One region of the Embleya sp. L77 genome, then DNA from elsewhere that is predicted to be linked to it. Evidence: riboswitches for the same ligand, from Rfam matches in the RefSeq annotation. Region 1 holds a riboswitch; each other region holds the start of a gene.
What was found. Region 1 has a riboswitch for cyclic di-AMP ahead of ACZOOI_RS24445 (transglycosylase family protein). Riboswitches for the same ligand answer to the same signal wherever they lie in the genome.
Positions count from the first base shown of each region.

Region 1 (9,851 bases):
CGGACGGGTGCTGCGCCTTGACGGCGAGCGCCTCCTCCCACGTCGCGGGCCGCAGGAATTCCATGACGGGTGTCTCCTTCTGCCTTGCGGATGGCCCTACCGTCCTTGTACCCGTCGCGGGGGCGCTGCGCTTCGGGTCTGTCCGGTTCGGAGGGTGCGCACCAGTACACCGAGACGAGGGTCACTGCGAGTACCCACCAAAGGCATGACCCAGGCGTGTCGAGCTGGGGTGGTTCCCGTACTTTTCTCCAAGTGTTCGTCCGGTGGTCGAGCCGGTACGACGGATCCGCCGGGTGCGGCCCAGGCCGCACCGGCCCGATCGAGAGGGGGCCGCCGATGCGATTGCGCGCGCTTGTCGGCGATGGCACAGCCGGTGCCGGCATACCCGGGATCCGGTTGTTGGTCGGCGAGGCGGAACTGGATCGGTCGGTGCGCGCCGTGATGACCACCGACCTGCACGACCCCAGTCGCTACCTGACCGCCGGCGCCCTGGTGCTGACCGGCATGGGCTGGCGGGCGGAGCCGGCGGACTCGGATCGTTTCGTCCGGGTGTTGGTCGGGGGCGGGGCCACCGCGCTGGCCGCCGGGCAGGCCGAGATCGGCGACATCCCCGCCGATCTGGTGCGCGCGTGCGAGCGGCACCACCTGCCGCTGTTCGCCGTGGCCGAGGAGCTCTCCTTCGCGCATCTGACCGAATTCGTGATCCGCCGGATCTCCGCCGAACGGGCGACCGATCTGACCGCGGTGGTCGACCGGCATCGCCGGCTGGTGCAGGCCGCCGCCGGCGGGGCGGGCCTGGACGGGGTGCTCGGGCTGATCGCGGCCGACATCGACATGCACTGCTGGGTGCTCTCGCTGACCGGGCGCCAGGTCGCCGCCGGTGGGCCCGACCTGGCACCGGGGCTGCGGGTCGGGATGGCCCGCGCGCACTTCGCCGCGCGTGAGCGCAAGGCCCGGGTGCCGGCTCGCCATCGGGCCGACGGGCGCGCGTTCTCGCTGCTCCCGGTGCCCGAGGCGGGCGGCTCGGTCGACCCGGACACGTGGGGCGACTGGTTCCTCGTGGTCGAGGACGACGTCACCGACCGGCCGGACCGGCACCGGGCCCTGCTGGGCGAACTGGTCCGGCTGGTGTCGGTGGGCCGGGACCGGGTCGAGGACCGGCGCCGGCACACCCGGCGGTTGTCCGAGGACGTGCTGAACCTGCTCGCGGCCGGTGCCGACCCGGTCGAGGTGGCCGCGCGGCTGCGGGTCGCGGAACCGGACGACGCGGGCCGCACGCACTGGCAGTTCGCCACCGCGACCATCCCGGACCTGCCCGCGCGCGAGGCCCGCCGGCTGGCCCGGGAGCTCCTGGAGGAGGCGTTGGCGGATCAACCGAGCGCCGCCCTGGTCTCGGCGACCGGGTCGGGCGCGGTGGCGCTGATTCCGGGCGAGGGTCCGCCGGAGGGGGACGGCACCGAGCCGGACCCCATCACCCGGCTGCTGCGCGAACGGCTGGCCGCGCCGGCGGGGCCCACGGCGGGCGGCGTGCGGGTGCGGATCGGGGTGAGTGCACGAGTGACCCGCGCGGACGGGCTGCGCGGCGCGTTGGAGGAGGCCCGGCACGCGGGCCGGATCGCGGGCACCCGGCCCGGTCGGGTCGAGGTGGTCGGACACGCCGAACTCGCCTCGCACGTGGCGCTGTTGGCGGCGGTACCGGAGGACGTGCGGCGGGCGTTCCGCGGGCGGCTGCTGGAGCCGCTGCGCGCGTACGACGCGAGCCACCAGGCCGATCTGGTGGGCACGCTGGGGGCGTTCCTGGACTGCGACGGGTCCTGGACCCGGTGTGCGGCGCGGTTGCACGTACACGTGAACACGCTGCGCTATCGGATCGGCCGGATCGAGGAGTTGACCGGGCGTCGGCTGGCCCGGCTGGAGGACAAGGTGGACTTCTTCCTGGCGCTCAAGCTGCGCTGAGCGTGCGCTCACGACGGGTGGGGCGAACGGTGTGGACCGCCGTGACCGCCGGGAGCCGCCGCGGGCCGTCGTGGGTCAGCCGAAGGAGACGCCCGAGGTGACCGGGGTGATCGTGCCGGTGATGGCCCGGGCTCCGGAGGAGGCCAGGAACGCGACCGCGTCCGCGATGTCCTCGGGTCGGGTGATCCGACGCAGCGCCGACGATCTGGTCATCTCGGCGCGCACCTCCGCCTCGGGCACGTTCCGGCGCGCCGCGATGTCGGCGATGTACGCGGCCAGTTTGGCATTTTCGGTGTAGCCCGCGACGACCACGTTGACCCGCACGCCGTCCGGGCCGACCTCCTTGGCCAGCACGCCGGAGGCGACCTCCATCGCGGCCTTGGTCGCGGCATACGCGCCCAGGTTCACCAGCTTCGCGCGCGGCGCCTCCGAGCTGATCTGCACGATCGACCCGCCGCCGACCGCGCGCATGTACGGCAACGCGGCGCGCGAGACGGCCAGTACGCCGAGCACGTTGATCTCGAACGCCCGCCGAAACTCCGCCGGATCCAAGTCCTCCAGCCGCCCGGACGGGTTGTGGGTCGCGACGTTGACCACCACGTCCACCCGGCCGAGTTCACCCGCCGCGGTGTCCACCAGCGCCCGGCACGCGGCCTGGTCGGCCAGGTCGGTGGGTACCGCGATCACCCGACGGCCCGTCAGCTCGCGGATCTCGTCCGCGAGTCGGCGCAACGGCTCGGGCCGTCGCGCGGCCAGCGCCAGATCCGCGCCGGTGCGGGCCAGGGCCAGCGCGCAGGCGCGCCCGATGCCCTCGCCCGCCCCGGCGACGATTGCGACCCGTCCGTCCGGTTCCTCCGCCATCGATACCTCCGTGACGTGCCAAAACTTCGGAACTCGTCCCCCCGTCCTACCGCACGGTGCTTTCAATCGCCATGATCATCCGGTTGGGTTACTGTGCGCGGCCGTTCGCCGCCGAAGCGTCAACCCGGCAAGCCCTACCGACCCCACCGGAGGCACCGATGCCCACCGTCGTCCTGATCGGAACGCTCGACACCAAGGGATCCGAATACGCGTGGTTGGCCTACCGGCTGCGCGCCAGGGGAGCCGAGGTGGTGTTGATGAACGTGGGCGTGCTGGGCGAGTCGCTGGCGCAGGCCGACGTGCAGGCGGCCGACGTCGCGGCGGCGGCCGGTACCGATCTGGCCGACCTGCGCACCCGGGCCGACCGGGGCGCGGCCACCACCGCGATGGCCGAGGGGGCCGCGTCCATCCTGCGCGAGCTGTACGAGCAGGGCCGGGTGGACGGTGTGCTCGCGATGGGCGGCTCGGGCGGATCGGCGATCGCCTCCTACGCGATGCGGGCGCTGCCGGTGGGCGTGCCCAAGCTGCTGGTCTCCACGATGGCGGCGGGCGACGTGTCGCCGTACGTCGGCGCGGTGGACGTGACGATGATGTACAGCGTCGTGGACATCGCCGGGATCAATCGGCTCTCCGAGCGCATCCTGGGCAACGCGGCGGACGCGATCGCCGGCATGGCGGGCGGTTATGCCGAGGATCGGGCGGCGGTCGCGGGGGTGACCGGTGAGGGGCGTCCGCTGGTCGCCGCGTCGATGTTCGGGGTGACCACCCCGGCGGTGGACGCCGCGCGCGAGCGGCTGACCGAACTCGGCTACGAGGTACTGGTCTTCCACGCCACCGGGGCGGGCGGCACGTCGATGGAGAATTTGGCCGAGGCGGGCTTTTTGGCCGGGATCCTCGACCTGACCACCACCGAGCTGGCCGACGACCTGGTCGGCGGGGTGCTCAGCGCGGGCCCCGAGCGGCTGACCGCGGCCGGGCGGATGGGGCTGCCGCAGGTGGTCAGTGTCGGTGCGCTGGACATGGTCAACTTCGGCCCGCGCGACACCGTGCCCGCGCGGTTCGAGGAGCGCCGGCTGTACGTGCACAACCCGACGGTGACGCTGATGCGCACCACGCCCGCGGAGAACGCCGAACTGGGTCGGCGGATAGCCGCCAAGCTGGTTGCCGCGACCGGTCCCACCGCGCTCTACCTGCCCCTGCACGGGGTCTCGGCGATCGACGTCGAGGGCGCGCCCTTCTACGATTCCGTCGCCGACAAGGCGTTGTTCGACGAGCTGCGGGCCGGGCTCGCGGGCAGCTCCGTCGAGGTGTACGAGGCGGCGACGGACATCAACGATCCGCAGTTCGCCACGGCGGCGGCGGATCGACTGCACGAGATGATCACGAAGGGACGCGTGGACTGAGATGAACGGACGCGAGGCGCGGGGCCGACTGCACAGGACGGTCGAGCAGGGCGGCGTCGTGATCGGCGCGGGCGCGGGCACGGGACTGTCGGCCAAGTGTGCCGAGGCCGGCGGCGTGGACCTGATCATCATCTACAACTCGGGCCGCTACCGGATGGCCGGTCGGGGTTCGCTCGCCGGACTGCTGCCCTACGGCGACGCCAACGCGATCGTGGTCGAGATGGCGGGCGAGGTGCTGCCGGTGGTCCAGGGCACCCCGGTCCTGGCGGGCGTGTGCGGCACCGATCCGTTCCGGATCATGCCGCACTTCCTGGACCAGCTCGCCGCGATGGGCTTCGCGGGTGTGCAGAACTTCCCCACGGTCGGCCTGTTCGACGGCGTCTTCCGGCAGAACCTGGAGGAGACCGGGATGGGCTACGACCTGGAGGTGGAGATGATCCGGCTGGCCGCCGAGCGCGGTCTGCTCACCGCCCCCTACGTCTTCGACCCCGAGCAGGCCCGCGCGATGGCCGCGGCGGGCGCCGACATCCTGGTCCCGCACCTGGGCCTGACCACCAAGGGCAGCATCGGCGCGACCACCGCGGTCACGCTCGACCAGGCGGTGGAGCGGGTGCAGCAGATGCGCGACGCGGCGGCGGAGGTGAACCCCGACGTGCTGGTGCTGTGCCACGGCGGGCCGATCGCCGAACCCGAGGACGCCGCGTACGTGCTGGCCCACACCACCGGCGTGGTGGGCTTCTTCGGCGCCTCCAGCATGGAACGGCTGCCCACCGAGGTGGCCATCACCGACCAGGCGCGGGCGTTCAAGAACATCGCCCTTCGGTAGCGCACCGCGCCGGACCCATCCGGGCACCACACGCCGGACGCACAGGCACCAACGGCAAGGCGCACATCCACCACACGATCGTGAGGAGTCTGCGTGTACAAGCTGACCGTGCTGTATGGCCACCCCGAGGACCCGGCGGCGTTCGACGCCTATTACTGGGAGAAGCACCTGCCGCTCGCCCGCACCATGCCCGGGCTGACCGGCTGGACCATCGGCAAATGCGAACCGGATCCGTCCGGCGCGCAGCCTCCCTATTACCTGGTGGTCGGCCTGTACGCGCCGTCCCGCGCGGGTATCGAGGCGACCCTGGATTCGCCGGAGGGGCGGGCCACGGTGGCCGATGTCGCCAATTTCGCGACCGGCGGTGCGACGTTCCTCTGGGACGAGGAGCGGGTAGTCGTACCTGTGGAGCTGCCCGCGACGGAATAGCTCGTCGGTGAAGCACGGGTGACCACGCGGCCGCGCACCGTGGACGCCGGCTCCGTGACCTGCAGGGATGGCGACAAATCGGGCAAATCACTGTTATTCCTCCCTATGGGGGACCTCACAAATCACCCGAAATGTTTGCCAACCCGGCGGAGCGGTGCGTAGCTTCGTGGTTGTTCGCACAAGCGGACTCCCCGGGCGGTACGCCGAATCCTGCCGCCGCCCGAGGGATGCAGTCGATATCGACTGGCGGCAGGAGCGGGGGAACCGAGTAAGTGCCGGCATCGGCCATGTCGATGTCTGGGGTGAAGCCATGCCTGTTCCAGGCGAGGCCGGGCCAATCGTCCGAACCCGACAGCTAACTTCGCAGGCGCCCGACGAGGTAATCAATGACCTTCCGTGCCATCACCGCTCCCGTTCGCTCGCTCTCTCGTGGCCGTCGCGCCGGCATCGCCGTCGCCGCCGGTGCGGGTCTCGTCCTCCCCCTCGTGGGCATGGCGGGCAGCGCGAACGCAGCGTCCTCGTCCACGTGGGACGCGGTCGCCCAGTGTGAGAGCACCGGGAACTGGAGCATCAACACGGGCAACGGCTTCTCCGGCGGTCTGCAGTTCACCCCGAGCACCTGGAACGCGTTCGGCGGCAGCCAGTACGCCTCCAGCGCCGCGCAGGCGACCAAGGACCAGCAGATCGCGGTCGCCGAGCGGGTCCTGGCGAGCCAGGGTCCGGGCGCCTGGCCGGTCTGCTCGCAGAAGGCCGGTCTGGGCAAGGGCGGCAACGCCTCCGCCACGGCCGACTCGTCGACCACCGGCAAGACCAAGAGCAAGGTCGAGCCGAAGGCCGCGCCCAAGGCCGAGTCCGTGACCGAGAACGCGCCGAAGACCTCCGACGGCAACACGCCGAAGGTCCGGGTGCAGCCGAAGCAGGACGCGCCGAAGTCGGCCGCGCAGGACGCGCCGAAGTCGGCCGCGACCAAGCAGGCGTCGGGCTCCGGCACCTACACCGTCAAGGCCGGTGACACGCTCTCCGAGGTCGCCGCCAAGCTCGGCGTCAAGGGTGGCTACAAGGCCCTGTACGCCGCCAACGCGGACGTCATCGGGGGCAACCCGAACGTGATCGGCGTGGGCACCCGGCTCGCCATCTGATCCACCGTCACGACGTAGGCCCCGCCGAGTACTTCGGCGGGGCCTACGCCCGTGTCGAGACCGGCGTCGGGGCGGGCGGGGCCGGGGTCGGTCGGCGGGCCGCGGCCATGGGCCGCGGCCATGGGCCGTGGGCATCGGGCCGTGGGCATCGGGCCGAGACATACCGGATCGCCGGATCGGGCAGTGGGAGTGGAGCGGCACCGGGGCATCGTCCGGGCCAACTGTTTCAGCATGCGGAATCAGCATTCTGTTCAGCGGAACAGACCGTTGGGAAGCGGTCGGATCGACGGGCGATGGCCACGGGCATGGCTGTCCGGACCGGCCGAATCTGATGCCTTCCGCCCGGCGCGGATCCTCGATTTCACGGGTGTGCCGGTTCGGGCGCCGAGATCTTGGTCGTAACCTCAACTTATTCGGGCAAAACGTACCCACGACGATAAGATTGCGTTTGAAAGGGCCTTGCGGCGTTAAAATCTTTTGACGTAGGTTCGCCTGACCGTGGTTCCTGCTTTCTCCTGAGAGGGTTCCATGTCGAACATGACCCGCGTAGCCGTCCGTACCGCCGTCGATCACCCGCTGTGGCTCGAGCTCAAACGATCCGTCGCCGACCTGCGTCCGTTGCAGGCCAAGGACGGTTCGATCGAGCCGTCCGGGCATGCGTCCGCCCGGGCGCTGGTCGCCGAGATCACCTCCTCGATCACCGGGCTCGCTCCGCTGTTCCCGCACGACGAGGCGTACCTCGACGCGGTCGTGGCCGATTTTCGGCGTTGGTCCGCGGAGGACTTCGGCCGTCCCGACTTCCTCGACTCGCTCGTCGCGTTCCGCCCGGAGCAGGATCGGCGCGACGGTCTGGAGCACCTCGTGGTGTTCCCGATGACCACCCAGAACGGCAACCCGACCCGCAACGTCGAGGCGGTGCTGCTGCGCGTGGTGTGGCCGCAGTGGCTGGCCGACCTGGAGGCCGGGCGCTACGACAACGCGATGTTCGTGCCGATCGCGTTCGTCGACTTCACCGACGGCTACGACACCGACTCGGCGGTGCTCTTCCCGGAGACGGTGGCCGTGCGCGAGGTGCCCACGTACACGTGGGGCGGCATCTTCTGCGACCGCGAGGCGGCCCGCTTCCGCCGGGTGGCGACCGCCGCATCGCAGACGCTCGGCCTGGAACTGCCGCAGGATGCCCTGGACTTGGTGGAGAGTCAGCAGCTCGCCCAGGACGCGTTCGTGTTGTGGGACCTGATCCACGACCGCAGCCACATGCGCGGTCCCATGCCGTTCGACCCGTTCATGATCAAGCAGCGGATGCCGTTTTGGATGTACGCGCTGGAGGAACTGCGGTGCGACCTGACCGCGTTCCGCGAGGCGGTCACGCTGGCCGCCGAGGGCGTGTCGACCGCGCGCCGGGTGCAGTTCGCGGTGATCTTCGACCGGCTGTTCCGCTTCCCGGTCACCGGCGGCCGGGTGCGCAACTACGACGGGCTGGGCGGGCAACTGCTGTTCGCCTACCTGCATCGCGCGGGTGTGGTCGAGTGGGCGGACAACCGGCTCACCGTGGACTGGGACCGGATCACCGACGCGGTGCTCGGGCTCTACGACGAGGTGGACCGGCTCTACCGCGCGGGCGTGGATCGTTCGAAGGTCGGCCACTGGCTGGCCGGCTACGCGCTGGTCGCCGAGTACGTGCCGCCGCACCCCGGTTCGGTGTGGGCGAAGGGGCCCGGCGCACTGCCGATGGACGGGCCGCCGAAGGCGCTCGTGGACGCGGTGCTGCCGGACGAGTTCCCGCTGAGCATGTTCTACGAGGCGCTCAACCGGCGACTGCGCGACGTGATCGCCTCGACCCGGGGAATCACCGCGGACAGCCCGGTGCAGGGCCTCGCGGAGGACCCGACGGAGCGGGCGGCCGCGGCGTCGTGACCGGTACGGCGCACCCGGCCCCGGCGCGGGTGCGCGCAACGACGTCGCGGGGCCCGCGGACCGGGCGCGGCGAGTTTCGGCAAGGGTGAGGCGAACAGCACGGTGAACGAGGAGTCGGTGTGATGAACGGTCTCGACGGTGCGGTGATCGCGGTCGCGGGCGCGGGTGGGCCGACCGGACGCGCGGTGCTCGCGCGGCTGGCCCGGGCCGGTGCGCACGTGTACGGCGCGGATGCGGACGCCGGGCGGTTGCAGGAGAGCGTGGACGCCGCGCCCGGTACACACGGCGCGGTGGTGGACCTGCTCGACGCGGCCGCAACCCGCCGATGGGCGGCGGACGTCGAGCACGAGCACGGGCGCGTGGACGGGCTCGTGCACCTGGTCGGCGGGTGGCGCGGGGGCAAGAAGTTCGGCGACAACTCGCTCGACGACTGGGCCTTCCTGCACGACCTGCTCGTGCGTACCGTGCAACACACCAGCCTGGCCTTCCACGAGGCGCTCGCTCGCAGTCCGCGCGGACGGTTCGTGTTGATCTCCGCCGCGGCGGCCGGGCAGCCGACCCAGGGCAACGCGGGTTACGCGGCGGCCAAGGCGGCAGCGGAGACCTGGACGCTCGCACTCGCCGACGCGTTCGCCGAGACCGACGCGGCGGCCACCATCCTGGTGGTCAAGGCGCTCGTCAACGACGCGATGCGGCAGGCTCGACCCAACGCCAAATTCGCCGGCTTCACCGACGTGGTGGACCTGGCCGACGAGATCGCCGGCCTGTGGACCACCGCGGCAATCGACCTGAACGGGAAAAGACTGTGCCTGAACGTCCCCTGACCCCACGTCACGACCCCGAGGTGCGCGGCTTCGCCAGCGACAACTACGCGGGCATCCACCCCGAGGTGCTGGCCGCGATCGGCGCGGCCAACGGCGGGCACCAGGTCGCCTACGGCGAGGACGTGTACACCGAGCACCTCACCGACGTCTTCCGCGCGCACTTCGGCGAACGGGCCCAGGTCTTCCCGGTGTTCAACGGCACCGGCGCCAATGTGGTCGGTCTCCAGTCGATGACCGACCGATGGGAGTCGGTGATCTGCGCGGCGTCCGCGCACATCAACGTGGACGAGTGCGGTGCGCCGGAGAAGGTGGCCGGCCTGAAACTGCTCACCGTGCCCACTCCCGACGGCAAGCTCACCCCCGAACTCGTGGACACCCACGCGTGGGGCTGGGGCGACCAGCACCGGGCGCAGCCGCGCGTGGTCTCCTTCGCGGAGAGCACCGAACTGGGCACGGTCTACACGCCGGACGAGATCGCCGCGCTCGTCGCGCACGC
Region 1 is NZ_CM145709.1:5,707,481-5,717,331, forward strand. Features, by position in the region: gene ACZOOI_RS24415 (FAD binding domain-containing protein) at 1-64, opposite strand, end outside; gene ACZOOI_RS24420 (PucR family transcriptional regulator) at 337-1,956, shown strand; gene ACZOOI_RS24425 (SDR family NAD(P)-dependent oxidoreductase) at 2,032-2,817, opposite strand; gene ACZOOI_RS24430 (Tm-1-like ATP-binding domain-containing protein) at 2,976-4,220, shown strand; gene ACZOOI_RS24435 (phosphoenolpyruvate hydrolase family protein) at 4,222-5,046, shown strand; gene ACZOOI_RS24440 (EthD family reductase) at 5,140-5,475, shown strand; cyclic di-AMP (ydaO/yuaA leader) riboswitch at 5,683-5,861, shown strand; gene ACZOOI_RS24445 (transglycosylase family protein) at 5,862-6,614, shown strand; gene ACZOOI_RS24450 (DUF6421 family protein) at 7,143-8,531, shown strand; gene ACZOOI_RS24455 (SDR family NAD(P)-dependent oxidoreductase) at 8,654-9,355, shown strand; gene ACZOOI_RS24460 (threonine aldolase family protein) at 9,337-9,851, shown strand, end outside.

Region 2 (9,851 bases), on a different replicon from region 1:
ATACCGTATTTGTTTCGAGCCGTCGCCGAGTGAGCACTGTTGCCATTGGCGAGCGCGGGGATACATTTCGACGGCCGTGTTCGCCGGTCGCGCGCACATCGAGGTCGGCCGACATCCTTCGCCCTATTGGGAGCATCTTCATGCCGTTCCTGATCGCCGCCGTCGTGCTGGTCACGGTGTTGTGCCTGTTGAACCTGCTGCTCACGTTCGGCGTCATTCGCAAACTTCGCACTCAGGGCGAACGGGGTGAGCACGGGCATGACGCACAGGACGTGGACATCTCGGACCTGGTGCTGCCGGTGGGCTCGCCGGCGCCCGCCTTCACCGCGGTCACCACCACGGGCGAGACGGTGTCCCGGGACGATTTGGGGGCCGCGCTGTTCGGCTTCTTCTCGCCGGACTGTCGAGCCTGCAAGGAGCGGCTGCCGGAGTTCGTGGCGGCGGCCCGCAAGGCGGACGGCCGGCGGGTGCTCGCGGTGGTGCACGGCGACGAGGCGGAGACCCGGGAGCAGGTCGCCGCACTGGCCGCCGTCGCGCAGGTCGTGGTCGAACCGACCGACGGTCCACTCGGTCGCGGATTCGCGGTGACCGGATATCCGGTGTTCGGTCTGCTGGATGCGGACGGCACGATCACCGCGAGCGGTTTCGACCCGAAAGCCCTTTCCGCACCGGTGCGCACCGCCGCCTGATTCGGCCGATTCGGCCGGGCGCGATCGGATTCCGACAAGATCGTTTTCCGGCCCGGTCCATTCCCGGACCTGATCATTTTCGGCGGGTAATTCGATACCCCGACCGGGCGGATAGTCGAGGGCCACGGATGCGTTGCGGTATGCAAATTCGCAAAGTATCACCGGAATCAAATATCCGCCGGCGCGAATTCACCGCGCAGGGTGATGCGGGTCCGCACCGTCCCGCGAGGAGTGCACGTGTCCACCGAGGCCAAGCGGGCCGCCCCGCAAGGAGCGCACGTGCCCACCGAGGCCAAGCGCGCCGCCCCGGCCGACGTGGTCGGGTCCTGGATCGACGACTGCGCGCGGCGCGACTTCCAGGCCGTCGAACCGGACACCCTTGATTCCCACAGCCGTTCGGCGGGCCCGCTGACCATCGAGCACCCGCGCCGGGTCACACCCGGGCGTGGGTGGTGATGTCCTGCTCGAACATTTCGACCATGCTCGCGGTCACCGTGGGTCGGGACTGGGCGAGGGCGTCCAGGTAGTCGTCGGTGTGTGCACCCGGCCCGTCGACGGTCGCGGACTCGTCGAACAGGTCGCGTTCGAACGACGCCTGGGCGGCGATCCGGGCGGCGTGGCCGATGTCGGCGGGCGTGAGCAACTCGCTGGCCGCCACCAGCGCGTCCAGGTCCACGTCCGGACGGGCCGACGCGTACCGGGTCCACATCGCCCGCCGCGCGTCCGCGTCCGGCGTGCCCACCGGGATGATGTAGTCGAACCGGCCCGGCCGCAGGAAGGCCGGGTCCAGCGAGCGCACCGAGTTGGTCGCGCACACCAGCAGCCGATCGCCGTGTTCGCGGAACGCCGGGATCAGCTTGAGCAGTTCGTTGGTCACCGCGTGGCCGGCACTGGGCCGGGCGTGCCGGATCGGCGCGATCTCCTCGACCTCGTCGATGAACACCACGATCCGCTCCAGCCTGGCCAGCCGCCCGAACGCCTCGCGCAGCGCGGCGGCCAGGTTGCCGCCGTCGGCCAGCCGCGAGGGCAGCAGTTCCACGAACGGCCAGCCCAGGCGCGAGGCGATGGCCCGGGCGAAGGTGGTCTTGCCGGTCCCGGGCGGGCCGAACAGCGCGATCGCACTGGGCGGTTCCACGCCGTGCCGCAGCGCGCGCTCGGGATCCGCCAGCGGCAGCACCACACGCCGCTCGATCAGGTTCTTCTCCACCTCCATGCCGGCCACCTTCGACCACAGGTCACCCGGCAACATCCGCCCGCCGAGCCGGTCCAGGGTCTCCGCCGCGTGGTCGTCGACCGGCTCGACCTTCTCGAAGTAGGCCACCGCCGGCCGCCGCTCGTAGCCCGCGTTGCGCAGCCCCAGCTCGCGCGAGTCCTCCTCGGGCAGGACGTAGGCGATCCGGCGCACCCGATCCTCGACCAACCTGCGCTCCAGCGCCAGCAGCAGCGTGCTGGTCAGCCCCAGGCCGCGCGCGGCCGGCGAGATGGCGATCCGCATCACCCAGGCCCGCCCCTCGGACACCGTGGCCAGCGCCGCGCCGACCACCGCGCCGTCCCGCCGGGCGATCACCGCCGGCTGTCGCGAGGTCAGCGCGTTGATGCACTCGGACAGCGAGAAGACCGACTCCTGGCCGAGCTCGGTCGTGGTGTCGATCAGGTGCACCACCGCCGCGAGGTCCTCCTCGCGGTAGTCCTGTATGAGCCAGACCATGAACAGCTCCATCCGTGGATCGAGTGCCTCGACGAATGGCAAACACTAGGGAGCACCGCCGCGCCGCGAACGCGTCGTTGTGTACAAGTGCGGGCCCGGACTTGGTCACCCTGTGAATGGACACCTCGCGAAGGACCTGCGACACGCACGCCGGACGAAAGCCCGGCGACCGCGTTCGGAGCCCGGGGCACAATGGGCTCGACCGCTCGACCGCTCGACCGCTCGACCGACCTCGTCCGCGCCGTCCGGCCCGCTCGGGCCGCCCGACCCCCACGGAGAACAGATGACCCTCTCGTCCGCGTCCGGCCCCGCCCACGCGTCCGGTGTCTTCCCGATCGGCGGCGACCTGCCGGTGCGCCGGCTCGGGTTCGGCGCCATGCAGCTCACCGGGACCGGCGTCTGGGGCGAACCCAAGGACCGCCGAGAGGCGATCCGAGTGCTGCGCCGCGCCGTCGAACTCGGGGTGAACCTGATCGACACGGCCGACTCGTACGGCCCCTTCGTCAGCGAACAGATCATCCGCGAGGCCCTGCACCCGTATGCCGAGGACGTGGTGATCGCCACCAAGGGTGGCTTCGCCCGCACCGGACCCGGCGAGTGGCGCGCCCTCGGCCGGCCGGAATACCTGCGCCAGCAGACCGAACTGAGCCTGCGCCACCTCGGTCTGGACCGGATCGACCTCTACCAACTGCACCGGATCGACCCGCAGGTCCCGCTCGCGGACCAGCTCGGCGAACTCGGCGCGTTGCAGCGCGAGGGCAAGATCCGGCACATCGGCCTGTCCGAGGTCACCGTGGAACAGCTGCGCCAGGCCCGCGAGATCGTCGAGATCGTCTCCGTGCAGAACCTGTACAACCTGGCCAACCGCAAGGCCGAGAGCGTGCTCGACTACGCGGCGGCCGAGAACATCGCGTTCATCCCGTGGTTCCCCATGGCCACCGGGGAACTCGCCCGGCCGGGCGGCCCGTTGGACCGGCTGGCCAAGGAACACGGCGCCGCACCTTCACAGTTGGCGCTGGCCTGGCTGCTGCACCGCTCCCCGGTGCTGCTGCCGATCCCGGGCACCTCCAGCGTCACGCACCTGGAGGAGAACACCGAGGCGGCCCGGATCGAACTGTCCGACGAGCAGTTCGAGGCCCTGTCGGCCGCGGTCTGACCCGATCGCGGCCGGGGCCGGACCGTCCCGTCCACCGGGACAGTCCGGCCCGGCCACGTCGTCCCGGCCCGGCCGCGTCGCACGACCCGCCGTCGCGCGCCGGCCCGACCGCGTCACCTCGGCCCGGCCGAATCCGGGTCAGCCCTCCCTCGGCGTGATCCGCACACTCCACCCGTCCTCGATCTCCGCACCGTCGATGGTGATCGCCTCGACCGTGCGCGACGTCGGGTCGATGTCGGCCACCACGCCCTCGCCCGCATAGCGCGGATGTCCGGAGGCGCCGATCTCGCCGGTGGCCTCGACCACGGCCGAGCGCACCGCCGGCCCTCGGGCCTCGGCGGCCATGTCCTGGGCGTTGTACGGGAGGATCTCGATCTCGAAGCGTTCCATCCCGAGCCCATGCCCGCGGTCGACCGGGCGCAAGCCCACCGGTCGGCCGTACGGCATGCCGTCGTTCCCCCGGGCACCACGACGCAGGACTGAACTCGTCCCTCGCCGAGCCGCCCCGAAACACCCTGTATCCGCCATTGTTTCCCGAGACGGACTTCGGGTCGGGCTGCTGGGCCGGGGGGTTCGCGGACGGGTCGCCGAGGCGCGGCGCCGCCCACGACGTCAGGGGCGCAGGATCGCCTTCACCGGGTGGCTGCCGCCGCGCATCAGGCCGGTGAAGATCTCCGCGCCCGACTCCAGCGGGTAACTCGCGGTCCAGCCCAGTCCCCAGCCGCCGACGAGTTCGGCGGCCTCGGCGAACTCGTCGCCGGTGTAGGCCAACGAGCCGAGCACCCGCTTCTCGGTACGCACCGGCACGGTCGCATCGAAACCGGCGCTCGCGTCGGCCGGGCCGAGCCGTGTCCTTGCTCTTGCCGCGCGCCCACTGGCCGTCGCCGAATTGCAGGTCGCGGTCGGAGACGTCGTTGGCGACCGTGTACTCGGCGATCGCGTCCATCGCCTCGTCCTTGTCCCCGTGCCGCAGCGACTACCGCCGGCCTCATTCCACTCTCTCGTTGTCATCGTGCCGGACAGGGCCTAACCGACCGCACCGGCCCACCCTCGCGGTGATCACCGAGATCACCATGGCCCTGCTGCCCGCGCCCGCCGACACGGGCACCGGCATCGCCTAGTTCCCCGACCTGGCCCACGCCGGCCGTGCGGTCTCGCGGTCAACCCCGGCTGCCTGCGCCAACTGCGCACCGGCCTGCGTCGGCGCGGGTCGCGGGTGCGCGCGATGCACCTCGCCGAGTTCCTCACCGCATTCCACGCGCCGCCGACCCCCGCGGCCGGCGACCCGAGGGCGGGCTGAGGTCAGGAGGCCGGGCCCGATGTGGCGCACGCAACTCCACAGGGGAGGCCGCGTGCGCCGTACCCGGTCCGGGCTCCAGCCGCCGGCCCGATGCGGCAGGCACGGGAGGCACCCGGCCCGGCCCGAAGTATCACCGGCATATAGGGGTAATCCGGACAATATTTTGCGGGCGCATGACGCACGTCACAACGCGCATACCGTTCGTCAGGAACTCGCACGCACCGTGAACCGAGTTTTCCGGATTCTCACCCGCCGTGATTTCTCAATCAACGGTGAGTGAGCATTTTGGGCACAATGCGTACGGAGTTCGGGACTTTAAGTCCCGTTATTCCACCCTTAACACCCGATTCTTCGGTTTCGGCGAATCGTGATGTTTGGTTCCGCGCCGGGGGTGTGCGTAGTTTGGTGCTTCGCCACACCGGTCCGGTGCTCGGCGAAATGGTCTCCCGGTTCGCCGAATCCTGCCGCCGGAGCGAGGCCACGGTACGAAACCCGAAAGGCAGGAGCGGGGGAACCAAGTGGAATGCCGTCCCGGGCGTCTGTGACACAGGCGCCCACGCGGACGGCTTGGGGTGAAGCCGTGCCCGTCCCTCTCATCCGAGGGTCGAACACGGCCGGGCGAGACTCTCCAGCCCGAATCCGACAGCTCACTTCGTAGGCGTGGGAGAAGGAAAAATCTTCGTGCAGTCGTTCATCACCCCTGCCCGTATGCCCAAGAAGACGCGCCTCGCGCTGACTCTCGGCATGGCCGGCGCCATCGTCGCCGCCCCGCTGATCACCGGTATCGCAACCGCCAACGCCGCCTCGGTCTCCACCTGGGACAAGGTCGCCATGGGCGAGAGCTCGGGCAACTGGCACATCAACACCGGCAACGGTTTCTACGGTGGCCTGCAGTTCACCCAGAGCACCTGGAACGAGTTCGGCGGTCAGCAGTACGCCCCGCGCGCCGACCTGGCCACCAAGGACCAGCAGATCGCCATCGCCGAGAAGGTCCTGGCCGTGCAGGGCCCCGGCGCCTGGCCGAACACCTCCGGCCCGGCGGGTCTGACCAAGGGCGGCGCCAAGGCTGCCGTCTCGCCGACCACCAAGTCCTCCGGCTCGGCCAAGACCTCGATCAAGGTCGCCCCCAAGGCCGCCGAGAAGCCGGCCGAGTCCAAGCCGGCGACCGCCGCCGCCCCGAAGATCGAGGTCGTCCCGGCCGCCGCGAAGCCCGCGTCGACCACCACCTCGTACTCCGTGGTCAAGGGTGACACCCTGTCCAAGATCGCCGCCGACAAGGACATCGCCGGTGGTTGGCACAAGCTGTACGCCGACAACCGGTCCGTGATCGGTGGCAACCCGAACCTCATCCACGTCGGCCAGAAGCTCTCGCTGTCCGGCAAGGCCAAGGCGTCAACCGCCACCGCCACCACCACCACCGCCAAGGTCGAGGTCGCGCCGAAGGCCGCGCCCAAGACCGAGACCGTGGCCGAGACCAAGCCCTCGGCGTCGGTGAAGGTCGCGCCGAAGACCACGGTCAAGGAGAAGGCCCCCGTCGCCGCCAAGGCGTCCTCCGCCAAGGCCGGCAGCACCGCGGTCAACGCGTCCGGCTACGTCGCTCCGGTGAGCGGCTCGCTGGGCACCGCGTTCGGCGTCGGCGGCAAGATGTGGTCCAGCGGCAGCCACACCGGCCAGGACTTCGTGGCCTCCACCGGCACCCCGGTGAAGGCGATCACCTCGGGCACCGTGGTCAAGGCCGGCAACGGCGGCGCCTACGGCAACGAGATCGTGATCAAGCACGCGGACGGCAAGTACTCGCAGTACGCGCACCTGTCCAGCATCGGCGTGCGCGCCGGTGCCACGGTGAGCACCGGTCAGCAGATCGGCCTCTCCGGTGCGACCGGCAACGTGACCGGCCCGCACCTGCACTTCGAGATCCGCACCACCCCGAACTACGGCAGCGGCATCAACCCCGTCAGCTACCTGCGCGCGCACGGCGTCAACCTCTGATCCGAGCGTCACTCAGGCAGTAGCCGCACGGCAACAGCCACGCTGCGGTAGCCGTACAAGGGCCGGGCCCGTCGACCACGCGTCGACGGGCCCGGCCCACGTGCGCGTCCGCACCCCTGCGGAGGCCCCGATCCCCGCGGACTCCGAAGCCCCGCGCACTCCGAGACCCCCGCGCGCGCCGAAGCCCCGCGGGCCGGGTCGATCAGCCGCGTGCCGGATACCGCTTGGGCAGCGGCAGTCCGCGTGCGGCCAGCAACTCCCGTGCCCGATCGGGGTAGTCGGTGATCAGACCGTCCACGCCGTCGTCCATCAGCTTGGCCATGGTCGCCGGGTCGTCGATGGTCCACGGCACGACCTTGATGCCCCTCGCGTGCGCCTGGGCGACCATCTCCCGGGTCACGTACGGGCGGTAGTCCGGGTCGGTGACCTTGCCGTTCTGCGGGAAGCCGTGCACAGGCGAGAACGTCGTGGCGCCGAACGAGGCGATCGCGCGCAGCGGGTCGCCGCCGAAGTCGTCGATGTCCAGGCCGCCCAGCCAGGGCGAGGCGCCGGGCTTGCCGACCTGGAGGAAGTCGTAGTTGGTCAACGCGACCAGCGGCAGCCGCGGTTCGACCTGTCGCATGCGCTTGAGCGCGCCCCAGTCGAAGCTTTGGATGGTGACCTGGCGCAACAGCCCGGCCCGGCGCACCTCGCGCGCCACGGTCTGCACGAACTGCTCGCGCGGCGCGGTCTCCTGCGGCGCGCCCGCCTCGACCTTGGTCTCCACATTGAGCTTCACGCCGCGCGCGTGCCGGCGCTCGACCAGGTCGAACACCTCGGTGAGCAGCGGCATGCGGGCTCCCGGCGAGGTGGTCTGCGCGGGGAAGCCGGGGAACTGCCGCGACCCGCAGTCCAGGGTGCGGATCTGGGCCAGGCTGAGCGTGTTGACGTACTTGCCGACGTAGGGGAACTCCGGGTCGCCGGCCCGCACCGGTGCGGTGTCGGCACACTTGCGCCCGTCGACCCTGCGGTCGTGGGTGACCACGGCGCGGCCGTCCTCGGTGATCTGCACGTCCAGTTCGAGGGTGGACACGCCCAGGTCCAAGCCCTTGGCGAAGGACGCGAGCGTGCTCTCCACGGTCAGCCCGAGTCCGCCTCGGTGCGCCTGGAGGTCGAAGGACTTGCGGTGGTGACCGCCGTGGCGGTCCGCCGCGGCGGCCGCTCCCGGGGCGGCGACGATGGCGGCCCCGGCCAGGACCGCGGCCGTGACGGTCTTCCATCCGGACATGGACGTCTCCTTCTCGCTCCGGTCGACGACGATCGACCGTCGACGCCCACACCCTGGCCCGCGCGAAGTGATGCGCGGGGAGTCGGGCCGTGGCGTTCCGGCGAAGAAGAGAAGAAGAGGAGACGAAGACGCCCACCGGGGCCGCGCCGAACAGCCGCCGAAGCGGCCCACCCGACCACCGAAGTCGCGGCGCTCGCACGGCCGTTCAGCAGCCCATCGAGGACCCGTCGTCGGTCCAGCCGGGTCGGTGCGCGGCCAGCAGCCGGCCCGACGCCTCGTGCACGACCTGTAGTTCCTCCGCCGAGACGACGGCGAAGAACGCGTCCTCGGCCTCTCCGAGCAGCCGGGTGCTCTTCGCAACCAACTCGCGCCCCGAGTCGGTGACCTGGACGACGTGCCGGCGCCGGTCGTGCGGGTTGCGCCGACGCTCGGCGAAGCCGCGCGCCTCCAGGTCGTCGAGTAGGCCGACCAGGACGTTCGGGTCGATCCCGAGCAGCCGGCTGACGTCCTGCTGAGACAACGATTCGTAGGCCAGCAGGGTCTCCAGCACGTGTACGTGCTTGGCCTTGACCCCCAGCGTGGCCAGGGTCTGATCGGCGAGCGCCAACAGGAGATCGGCCAGCTTGACCAGCCGGTATCCGGTCCGTGCTCCCATCGGCGGCCGCCCCGTGCTCGGTCGGTCCGTCATGGCCACATATTAGCGGCCCTCGATCATATGTCTTCTAGACGACAGGCGATGCATATCGTATGTTCCACATATGATCCATCGACTCTACGGAAGGGTTCGGCGATGTTCGCTGCCCTGGCCCGCCTGACCACGGCCCGACCCCGGCTGCTGCTGCTCACCGCCCTGCTCCTGCTGATCGGCGCCGGCCTGCTCGGTCGAGGCGTCGGCGACCACCTCCTCGGCGGCGGCGCCGTCGACCCGAACTCGGCCTCCGCTCGCGCCGCGACCGCACTCGACCGCGACTTCCCCGGCAGCCGGCCCAACCTGGTCCTCCTGGTCGGCGCCGACCGCCCCCTGGACGCACCCGAAATCAGGGCCCAGGCACGGGAGTTGACCGACCGCCTCGCCGCCGAACCCGACGTCGAGGGGGTGCTCTCCCACTGGACCGACGGTGCCCCCACCCTGCGCACCGCCGACGGCCGGCACGCCCTGGTCCTGGCCCACATCCGCGGCGAGGAGACCGCCGCCTCGGACACGTTCGAACGCCTGGCAGCGCACTACCGCGGCACCCGAGGAGCCCTGACCGTCGAACTCGGCGGCAGTGTCGCCGTGCGCCACGACGTGCAGAAGACCATCTCCGAGGACCTGGTCCGGGCCGAACTGATCGCCCTGCCGATCACCCTGCTGATCCTGATCCTGGTCTTCGGCAGCCTGGTCGCCGCCCTGCTGCCGCTCGGCGTCGGCATCCTGGCCATGGTCGGCACCAACGCCGTGCTGCGGCTGGTCTCCTCGACCACCGACGTATCGGTGTTCGCCCAGAACCTGACCACCGTCCTGGGCCTGGGCCTGGCCGTCGACTACGGCCTGTTCGTGGTCCGCCGCTATCGCGAGGAACTCGCCGCCGGCGCCCCGCCGGCGCGCGCGGTCGCGGTGATGCTCGACACCGCCGGACGCACCGTGGTCTTCTCCGCACTCACGCTCGCCGTCTCCCTCGCCGCGATGCTGGTGTTCCCGCAGTACTTCCTGCGGTCGTTCGCCTACGCCGGCATCCCGGTGGTGCTGCTCGCCGCATTCG
Region 2 is NZ_CM145710.1:1,408,138-1,417,988, forward strand. Features, by position in the region: gene ACZOOI_RS36050 (TlpA family protein disulfide reductase) at 141-689, shown strand; gene ACZOOI_RS36055 (endo alpha-1,4 polygalactosaminidase) at 927-1,145, shown strand; gene ACZOOI_RS36060 (ATP-binding protein) at 1,123-2,397, opposite strand; gene ACZOOI_RS36065 (aldo/keto reductase) at 2,681-3,553, shown strand; gene ACZOOI_RS36070 (hypothetical protein) at 3,692-3,943, opposite strand; gene ACZOOI_RS36075 (hypothetical protein) at 4,166-4,360, opposite strand; partial or broken gene ACZOOI_RS36080 (fumarylacetoacetate hydrolase family protein) at 4,404-4,526, opposite strand; cyclic di-AMP (ydaO/yuaA leader) riboswitch at 5,334-5,529, shown strand; gene ACZOOI_RS36085 (transglycosylase family protein) at 5,562-6,842, shown strand; gene ACZOOI_RS36090 (glycerophosphodiester phosphodiesterase family protein) at 7,045-8,109, opposite strand; gene ACZOOI_RS36095 (MarR family winged helix-turn-helix transcriptional regulator) at 8,315-8,797, opposite strand; gene ACZOOI_RS36100 (MMPL family transporter) at 8,900-9,851, shown strand, end outside.
Region 2: linked by a shared signal. The riboswitch ahead of ACZOOI_RS36085 (transglycosylase family protein) and the one ahead of ACZOOI_RS24445 (transglycosylase family protein) in region 1 are both predicted to bind cyclic di-AMP.

Region 3 (9,851 bases), on a different replicon from region 1:
GTGTCCACCCGGATCCGCAGCGCGGTCACCGCACCGAGTTCGCGCCGAGCCGCGCCGACCCCCTCCAGGATCAACACCGGCGCGGCCGGCACCTCGCTCCAGCCGCTGACCCGATAGCCGGCCCAGTCGTAGGTCTCGCAGCGGGTCGCCTGCCCCCGGGCGAGCGGTTCGAGCAGTTGAGCGCCCAGTCGCGGCAACCAGCCGAAGAAGTTGCCGGGCCGGGCGAAATCGTCCAGACGCACCACGGGCGCACCCCCGAGCCGTACGGCGAGCGCATCGGCGAGCGTGGTCTTGCCCGAGCCGCCGATGCCGTCCACCGCCACCAGCCGGGTGCCGCCGACCGACGGCGGCAGCGCGACGGCACACGCGGCGAGTCGAGCGGCCGTCGCGTCCCAGGGCGGATCCGGCCGTTCGATGGACACCGACGCAGCCTACCCACCGAGCCGCCCCGGACGGCGTCGCGGCCGGCCGCGACGCCGGGCGCACGTCGTCGTCCCGGCCGCCGACCGCAACACCCTGGACATCCCCGGATCCCGCACCAGTACATTTGTACTTGTACATCTGTACCACTGCGTCGTTGTACATCCGCACCACCACGTCTTCATCACTCGGAGGGAGAGGCCCGTGGCCTGGCTGTTCCTGGGACTGGCGATCTCGTGTGAGGTGATCGCGACCAGCCTGCTCAAGAGCACCGACGGGTTCACCCGGCTGTGGCCGACCGTGACGTGTCTGGCCGGATATGCGGGGGCCTTCTACCTGTTGACGCTGTCGTTGCGACAGTTGCAGGTGGGCACGGCGTACGCGATCTGGTCCGGGCTCGGGACCGTGGCGATCGCGCTGGTCGGGGCGGTGTTCCTGAACGAGCCGGTGACGCTGCTCAAGGCGTTCGGAATGGCACTGGTGATCGCGGGCGTGGTGGTGCTGAACCTGGGCGGTGCGCATTGACCGGGACCCGCGATCCCGAGGGACGGCGGCTGCGGATCCTGCGTGGTGCGTGCGAGGTGATCGCCGAGGTGGGCGTGGGCAACACCACGCATCGCCTGGTCGCGTCCCGGGCCGGCGTCCCGCTGGGGGCGACCACGTACTACTTCGCGACGCTCGACGACCTGGTCGGCGCGGCGCTCGCGCACGCGTCGGCGGAGACGGTGGCGCTGCTGGAGGAGTGGGTGCGGCGGACCCGCGATGCCGAGGACCTGCCGGGGGTGCTCACGGCGCTCACCGCCGAATACCTCGCGGACCGCCCGCGTGCGCTGGTCGAGTACGAGTTGTATCTGGCGGCGGCCCGCAGCCCGCAACTGCGCGGTTTCGCGGTGGCGTGGGTCGAGGGGGTCGGCGACTTCCTCGCCGGCCGGGTCGGGCGGCGGGCGGCGGCAGCGGCGCTGGCGGTCCTGGACGGCACGATGTTGCAGGTACTCACGCTGGGCACGGCCCTGGACGAGGAGCAACTGCGCTGGTCGCTGGACCGGGTCCTGGGGACGACCGCGCCGTAGCCGGGCGGGGGGCGCGGTGCGGTAGGGTCGGCGACAGCGAAGGGGAGTAGCCCCGCGAACCGGTCGTCGACATGCTGGAGTCCTCGGACTCCCGGTGGCCGGGCCCGTGCTCGATGCGGGCGGGCGAGACCTTCGGCCAGGTATCGACGCATCCGCGTTTCTCGCGGGTGCACCCGTCGTGCCGGGCCGAGTGGTCCTCCGGTCGCCGAGCGGCGCCTTCGTGAAGACCCGGAGGCCCGGCTCTCGCAGAAAGCCACCCGGATGCACCTCGACCCTCTGGCGATCCTGACCGCCTTCGGGCTCATCTTCCTCGCCGAACTCCCGGACAAGACGATGTTCGCATCGCTGGCCATGGGCACCCGCATGCGGCCGCTGTTCGTCTGGTTCGGCACCTCGACCGCGTTCGTCGTGCACGTCGCCATCGCCGTCGGCGCGGGCGGACTGCTGGGCCTGCTCCCCGGCTGGATCGTCAAACTCGTCTCCGCCGCGCTGTTCGGCTTCGGCGCCTTCATGCTGCTGCGCGGCGGGGCCGGCGACGACGACGAGGACACCGCGGGCAAGACCGTGACCGGTTTTTGGCCGGTCTTCTCGACCGCGTTCACGGCCGTGTTCATCAGCGAATGGGGCGACCTGACCCAGATCACCACCGCCAACCTGGCGGCCACCAACGGCACCTGGTCCACCGCGATCGGCTCGGCCGCGGCGCTGATGTCGGTCTCCGCACTGGCTCTGCTGGCGGGGCGGTTCATCGCCAAGCGGGTCCCGCTCCAGACGGTGCAGCGAATCGGCGGCGTGTGCATGCTCGGGCTGGCGATCTGGTCGGTGGTGGAGGTGTTCACGGGCTGACCTGACCTGGGCGGTCCGGGCCGGCGGAGGCGGGAGCCGCAAGGGCGGTTTTCCGCCGTGCCGGTCGGGCACCCGCGTCCCATGGTGAAAATCGGCTACACGATGATGACCGAACAGGCCGGGCCCAAGGATCTCGTCGAGCACGTGGTGCACGCGGAGCGGGTCGGGTTCGACTTCTCGGTGACCTCGGACCACTACTTCCCGTGGCTGGATGCGCAGGGCCACGCGCCCTACGCCTGGAGCGTGCTGGGCGCGGCGGCCCAGGCCACGTCGCGGATCCCGTTGATGACGTACGTGACCTGTCCGACGATGCGCTACCACCCGGCGGTGGTGGCACAGAAGGCCGCCACCGTGCAGTTGTTGTCGGACGGGCGCTTCCGGCTGGGACTCGGCTCCGGCGAGAACCTGAACGAGCACGTGATCGGCGGCGGGTGGCCGGCGGCGGACGTACGGCAGGAGATGCTCGGCGAGGCGGTGCAGATCATCCGGGCCCTGTTCGCGGGCGGCTATGTCGATCATCACGGCACACACTTCGACGTCGAGTCCGCCAAATTGTGGGACCTGCCGGATCGACCGCCGCCGATCGGCATCGCGGTCTCCGGCACCCAGAGCTGCGCACTGGCCGGGCAACTGGCCGACCTGGTCATCGCGACCGAGCCCAAGGGTGAGCTGTTGGCCGAATTCGATCGGCACGGCGGCGCGGGCAAGCCCCGGGTGGGCCAGTTGCCGGTCAGTTACGACCCCGACCGGGACGCCGCGATCGCGCGGGCGCACGAGCAGTTCCGCTGGTTCGGGGGCGGCTGGAAGGTCAACTCCGAGCTTCCGGGCACCGCCGGCTTCGCGGGCGCCACGCAGTTCGTCCGGCCGGAGGACGTGGCCGAGTCGATTCCGTGCGGCGACGACGTGGGCGCCTTCGTCGACGCGGTGCGCCCGTACGTCGAGGCCGGGTTCACCGAGGTCGCGCTCGTCCAGATCGGCGGCGACACGCAGCACGCCTTCCTGGACTGGGCTCAGGACAAGCTCTTGGCGGCGCTGCGGGAGTTGTGACGGGTTGGGGCTGCGGAGGCGGAGCGGAGCGGGGGCGCGGGGTCGGCGCCCCCGCTCCGTGGTTTCGGCTCCGGCTCGGTAGCGATGGCGTTGCGGTTGCGGTTGCGGCCCGGCGTGGTGGGGACATACGTCGGGCCCGATCGGCATGGGCGCATCGGCATCCGCACGGGTCGGCATCGCATCCATCGCTCGGATCGGCGGATCGACGGACGTGCGTGCGGGGTGGGCGGGGCACGCGGAGCCGCAGGGTGGATCGTTCGATCGCCGGCATGTCCGGCATGTCCCTCCGCTCGAACCGTCCGAAATGTGATGTAGGCCGCATGGATAAAACGGACATAAATTACTTAGCCGACTTCGCGTGGTAATTCATTTCTCGCGTCCCGGCATGAATTTCGACTATTTTCCGTGACCGGACGATCACGCCACTCTCCGAGATATCCCCTCGTCATCAGCGGTGCGCCGCGCCGAGGCCGGGTGAGATGTCGCCTTTATTCCGCCTTTACGCCGCAGGCAAAGTCGGCGTTTCGGTTGTGATCCGGCATCGCCATTGCCTACCTTTCTCGCCGATTCACCTTTCGGGTGAACCCTGTCGCCGGTACGCCGAATCCCGTCGCCGGCAGCGGGAGGTCTACATCGAAGAATCCGACGGGAGCGGGGGAACCAGGTGGATCGCCGTGGCCGGGATCGTTCCGGTGACGGCTAGGGGTGAAGTCGCGTGTTGCGCGACCGGGCTACTCCAGTCCGAATCCGACAGCTCACCTCGTAGGCGACAGGAGAGGACCCCATTTCATGCTGTCCGCAAACGCTCGCCACCGCGCCGCTCGCCCCGCCAACGTCCGCCGCTTCGTCGCGGCGGTGGGCATCGCCGGCATGGGTGTCGTGATCCCGGTCGCCACTGCCGGTACGGCTCAGGCGCAAGCCCCCTCCACCTCCGACCAGCCCACCTCCGGCACCTCCGCCGTGCTGTCGGCGGCTCCGACCGCCGCGGTCGAGAGCGCTCCGGTCCAGGCCGCGCCCGCCGCGCAGGAAACTGCCGTTCCCGCCGACAAGGCCGGCTACGTGGTCAAGGCCGGCGACACGCTGTTCGGGCTCGCCCGGGCCAACCAGGTCACCGGCGGCTGGCAGAGCCTGTACGAGCTCAACCGCGACGTGCTCCTGTCCGGCCCGGACCTGATCCAGATCGGCCAGACCCTCCGGCTGACCGGCTCGGCGCCCGTGCTGTCCAAGGCCGCTCCGGCCCAGCCGAGCATCAAGGTGCAGCCGAAGACCACCGTCACCCCCGGCAAGACCACCACCAAGCCGGCGAGCAAGCCGTCGGCCGAGGTGTCGGTCAAGCCCGCCGCCAAGGCCCCCGCCAAGCCCGCCACCGGCGGCTCGAAGGGCAACCAGGCGCCGACCGGCGGCTCGTCCACCGCGTCGAGCAGCAAGGCCGCCCAGGCCGTGGCCTTCGCCAAGGCGCAGATCGGCAAGCCGTACGTGTACGGCGCCACCGGCCCGAACGCGTACGACTGCTCGGGTCTGGTCCAGGCCGCGTACAAGTCCGCGGGCATCTCGCTGCCGCGCGTGACCAACGACCAGTTCGCCGCCGACCCGCACGTGTCGGTCGCCAACCTGCAGCCCGGCGACCTGGTGTTCTTCTACTCGGGCATCAGCCACGTCGGGATCTACATCGGCGACGGCAAGATGGTGCACGCCGCCAACCCGCGCAAGCCGGTCGAGATCGCCTCGATCAGCACCATGCCGATCGCCGGCGCCACCCGCCCGGTCTGATCACCCCGCCGACAACCGCAGCCGGCAACCCTCGGCCGCGGCCTCGGCCGCAGTAACACAACCGCACAGTGGGACGCCCTTCCGGCGCCGTGCCCCCCGACGACGGTCGGAGAGCACGGCGCCGCCCCCCGTTCCCCGAGGCACATCCCCGAACCCTCCGCCCTCGCCCCCACACCCCGCGCCAGCTACACCCACCACTCGGCGCAGCACCCCCACCAGCCCCCGGCACAGCCGCCCGCCCAGCCCCAAGCCGCAAGCCCCAATCGGCTCCAGCACCACGAGCCAAACAACGGAGCCGGGACAGTCCCGGACCCCAGCAGCCCCCAAGCATCCGACCAAGTCGCACCCTCGTCGACGCCCGGACGAACACAACGACCAACACAGTCCGTTCGCAACACCCCCCAACCACAACCCACACAAACCCAAGAGCCCCTCCCCACCGTCCCTCAAGGCAAACCCAGCCCGTCCACCACACGAAACCACTCAGCCCGAGCGGCGCATGAGGCCACTCAGCCCCGCCGGCGCTTGAGGCGAACCCAGCCCTGCCGGCGTTTGAGGCCAAATAGCCCGGCTGGCGTTTGAGGCCAAGCAGCCCGGCCGGCGCATGAGGCCAAACAGCCCCGCCGGCGCATGAGGCCAAACAGCCCCGCCGGCGCATGAGGCCAAATAGCCCGGCCGGCGCTTGAGGCCACTCAGCCCCGCCGGCGCATGAGGCCAAACAGCCCCGCCGGCGCTTGAGGCCAAGCAGCCCGGCCGGCGTTTGAGGCCACCCAGCCCCGCCGGCGCTTGAGGCGAACCAGCCCGGCCGGCGCATGAGGCCACCCAGCCCCGCCGGCGCATGAGGCGAACCAGCCCGGCCCAGTCGAGTGCTTGAGGCCAAGGCGTTCAAGTGCGGCCGGCGCTTGAGGCCACCGCCCCCGGGAGGTGCGGCAACAGTTCCGCGGCCAGCGAGAGGGCCCCCCGAAGCGCCGCATCCTGCACGAATCGCGCCCGCACCACCGTGGGCGGAAACGGCACCCCCACCCCCACCCGCACCCGAAGCGCGGCCAGCACACGCGAAGCGGAGCGCATCAGGCCGCCCGTGACCGCGATCCGCTCCGCGTCCAGCGTGATCGCCAAGTTGGCCACGTGTACGGCCAGTTCGTCCAACGCCTCGTCGACCAGCGTGCGCACCCGCGGGTCCGGGTCGGCGAACAGCGCGGCGGCGTCCACCTCGCGGCCGAGCAGTTCGCTGCCTCGCGTGCCCAGTCCGATGCCGGAGGCGTACTCCTCCAGGGGTGCGCGTCCCGCGCCGAATCCGGTGTCGGCGCGACCGCGCAGCAGGTAACCGATTTCGCCCGCCGCCCCGTGCGCGCCGTCCAGGACCCGCCCACCCAGCACGATCGCGGCGGCGATCCCGGTGCCGGCGGTGAGCAGGATCGCCGGGTCCGCGCCCCGCAGTGCGCCCCAGCGGGATTCGGCGAGTGCGGCGGCCTTGCCGTCGTTGCCGACGGCCACCCTTTCGGGGTCCAGGCCCAGCCCCTCGCACAACGTCGCGGCCAGGGCCAGGTCCTGCCAGCCGGGCACGTTGGGCGCGAGCAGGATCCGGTCGGGCAGCACGATGCCCGGGCTGACCGCGCCGACGGCCGCGCAGTGGCCGCCGGCGGTCGCGGCGGTGTGCGCGACCAGTTCGCGGGTCGCCGCCACCGCGCGTCGCACCGCCTGGACCGCTCCTTCGCGGGCGTCGGTGATCAGCCGGTCGCTCGCCAATATCGTGCCGTCGGGACGCGCGGTGGCCAGCGCGATCTTGGTGCCGCCGAAGTCGATGCCGCAGACGAAGGCCGCGCCCGCGCCCGGGCCGGAGCAGGCGAAAACCTGCTCCGGCGCGGGCGCGGAGTCGGGAGTACCGGGGGCCCGGCCTCGGTGGAGCGCCGTCATGCGGGCTCCGCGACATTGCCGACCGCACCCGAACCGGCGCTGCTCGCACCGGAGTTCGAGCCCGAGTCAGAGCGCGAGCCCGAGTCGGAACCCGAACCGGAATCCGACCCGGAACCCGAACCGGACCGGTTCAGGTACTCCTCGGTGATCTCCCGTGGGCCGAACGGCCAGGTCCGCTCCACCCTGGCCCACACCAGGAACGCCGCGCAGCCCAGTGCCACCCACGCCAGTGCCCACTCGATCGGGTGGCGTCCGGGCGAGTTCTTGTCGGCGTAGCAGAAGATCGCGATCCATCCGACCAGCGAGACCAGGGCCGGCACCGGGTACAGCCACATTCGGTACGGCCGGTGCAGGCCCGGTTGCCGCCGGCGCAGCACGATCAGTGCGGCGACCTGGGAGACCGCCTGCACGATCACCATCACCGCGGTGAGCAGCACGATGATCGTGTTGAAGTCGGTGTGGTTGCCGATCAGGAAACCGGCCGCGGTGACCGCGCCCATGGTGAGCAGGCCCACGGTCGGGAAGCGGTGTCGCGGGTGCAGTCGGGCGAACTGTTTGAAGAACACCCGGTCGCGGGCCGCGTCGTAGGGCACGCGCGAGCCGCCGAGCAGGCCGGCGAACACGGATGCGAAGGCGGTGATCAGGATCAGTACGGTCACGGTCTGGGCCGCGCCCTTGCCCCACGCCTTCTCCAGGACCAGCGAACCGATCGAGGAGGAGCCGGAGATGGTGTCGGTGTCGGTGACCCCGAGCACGCCGATCTGCATGATCAGGTAGATCGCCATGATGCCGACGATGGAGTAGACGATCGAACGCGGCAACACCCGGCCGGGGCTCTTGATCTCGGCGCCGAGGTAGGCGGTGGTGTTGTAGCCGAGGTAGTCGTAGATGCCGATGTTGAGGCCGCCGACGAAGGCGAGCCAGAAGCCGGTGGTGCCCAGGTCGAACGCGCCGTCGGGGTAGGTGAAGGCCAGGTCCGCGTCGAAGTTGGTGTAGCACGCGGTGATCACCGCACCGACGCTGATCAGCATGACCACCCACATGATGCTGCTCAGCAGGCCGATCGACTCGATCTTGCGCCACAGCAGCAGGACCACCAGGAGCACGACGCCGACGCCGACGAAGTCGCCCTCGGTCTGCGACATCGAGGGCCACAGGTATTGCAGGTACTGCACCATGCCCAGCACGCCGGTGGACATGATCAGCGGGATGAACAGGATCGCGGTCCAGACGAACAGGAACGGCATCAGTCGGCCGGTGCGGTACTGGAACGCCTCGCGCAGGTAGATGTAGGTGCCGCCGGCACCGGGCATGGCCGCGCCGAGCTCGGCCCAGATCAGCCCGTCGGCCAGGGCGAGCAGCGCACCGGCGAGGAAGCCGAGGATGGCCTGCGGGCCGCCGAAGGTGCCCACCATCAGCGGGATGGTGACGAAGGGACCGATGCCGCACATCTGACTCATGTTGATCGCGGTCGCCTGGAACAGGCCGATCCGGCGGACGAATCCGCCGTCCGGCGTGGTCGCTCTTGGGCCGACGCTCACCGTGAACCTCCAGAACAGGGGACGCCCGAGGGACACCGGGAGTCGGAACGGGGGTGCGGGAAAAGGGATTTCGTGGTGTGGCCCGGCGCATGGCTCGGCCGGTTTGTAAAGTAAAATTCCTTAACTAATCCCAGTCAAGGGTGAGCCCGGATCCGGTCCACATCTTTGCCCTTCCATGGCCGTTACAGTGGCGCGAGCACCTCGACACCACTGACGGAGAACCGATGACCGCAGGTGGGATCCCACCGGAAAACGACCCGCCCGCCGTGGCGCACTGGAACCGGGGCGTGCTGCGCAGCATCAACGAGCGCGTGCTCCTCGACCGGGTACGCGCCGCGGCACCCATCTCGCGGGCCCAACTCGCCCGTGACACCGGCCTGTCCAAGCCCACCGTGTCCACCGCGCTGGAGGCGCTGGAACGCGCCGGGCTGGTCCGTGCGGTGGGTCTGGAGACCGGGGCGCGCGGTCGGGCTGCGCTGCTGTACGAACCGGATCCGACCGCGGGCTACGTCGTGGGGATCGACGTCGGACGGTCCTGGATCCGGGTCGCCGTCGCCGACCTGGACGGCCGACTGCTGGCCCGCCAGGACCGGCACAACCGGGCCCGCACCTCGGCGACGATGCTGGCCACCGCCACCGACCTGGCGCAGACCGTGGTGGCCGACGCGGGCCTGGCACCGACCGCCGTGGTGCACACGGTGATCGGCTGCCCGGGCGTGTACGACCGCGCGGCGGACCGGATCCGCTACGCGGTCAACCTGCCCGGGTGGGGTCGCCCCGGGTTGCGCGGGCGGATGGAGAGCGCGCTGGGCACCACCGTGGACATCGTCAACGACGCCAACCTCGCGGCACTGGGCGAATACCACAGCGGGGCGGGCGTGGGTTGTCCGCTGTTCGTCTACGTCACCGTCGGGACCGGCCTGGGCATGGGCATCGTCGCCGACGGGCGGCTGTTCCCCGGGGCCTCGGGCGCCGCCGGTGAGATCGGCTTCCTGCCGCTGTCGCCGCGGCCCTCGGACCGGGTCGGGCACGGGGCGAGCGCGCCGGTACCACGCCGCGGCATGCTGGAGGACGCGGTCTCGGCCGACGCCGTGGTGCGCGGCGCCCGGGCGCTGGGCATGACCGGTCCGCTCACCGCCAAGGGCGTCTTCGACGCGGCGCGGCGCGGGGTGGAGCCGGCCGCCGGCGCGGTGCGACACGAGGCACAGCGGCTGGCGCACGTGGTGGCCGCGGTCACCGC
Region 3 is NZ_CM145710.1:2,059,722-2,069,572, reverse strand. Features, by position in the region: gene ACZOOI_RS38940 (uridine kinase family protein) at 1-422, opposite strand, end outside; gene ACZOOI_RS38935 (DMT family transporter) at 625-945, shown strand; gene ACZOOI_RS38930 (TetR/AcrR family transcriptional regulator) at 942-1,490, shown strand; gene ACZOOI_RS38925 (TMEM165/GDT1 family protein) at 1,752-2,336, shown strand; gene ACZOOI_RS38920 (LLM class F420-dependent oxidoreductase) at 2,418-3,383, shown strand; cyclic di-AMP (ydaO/yuaA leader) riboswitch at 4,008-4,166, shown strand; gene ACZOOI_RS38915 (C40 family peptidase) at 4,173-5,153, shown strand; gene ACZOOI_RS38910 (ROK family protein) at 6,039-7,070, opposite strand; gene ACZOOI_RS38905 (APC family permease) at 7,067-8,530, opposite strand; gene ACZOOI_RS38900 (ROK family protein) at 8,836-9,851, shown strand, end outside.
Region 3: linked by a shared signal. The riboswitch ahead of ACZOOI_RS38915 (C40 family peptidase) and the one ahead of ACZOOI_RS24445 (transglycosylase family protein) in region 1 are both predicted to bind cyclic di-AMP.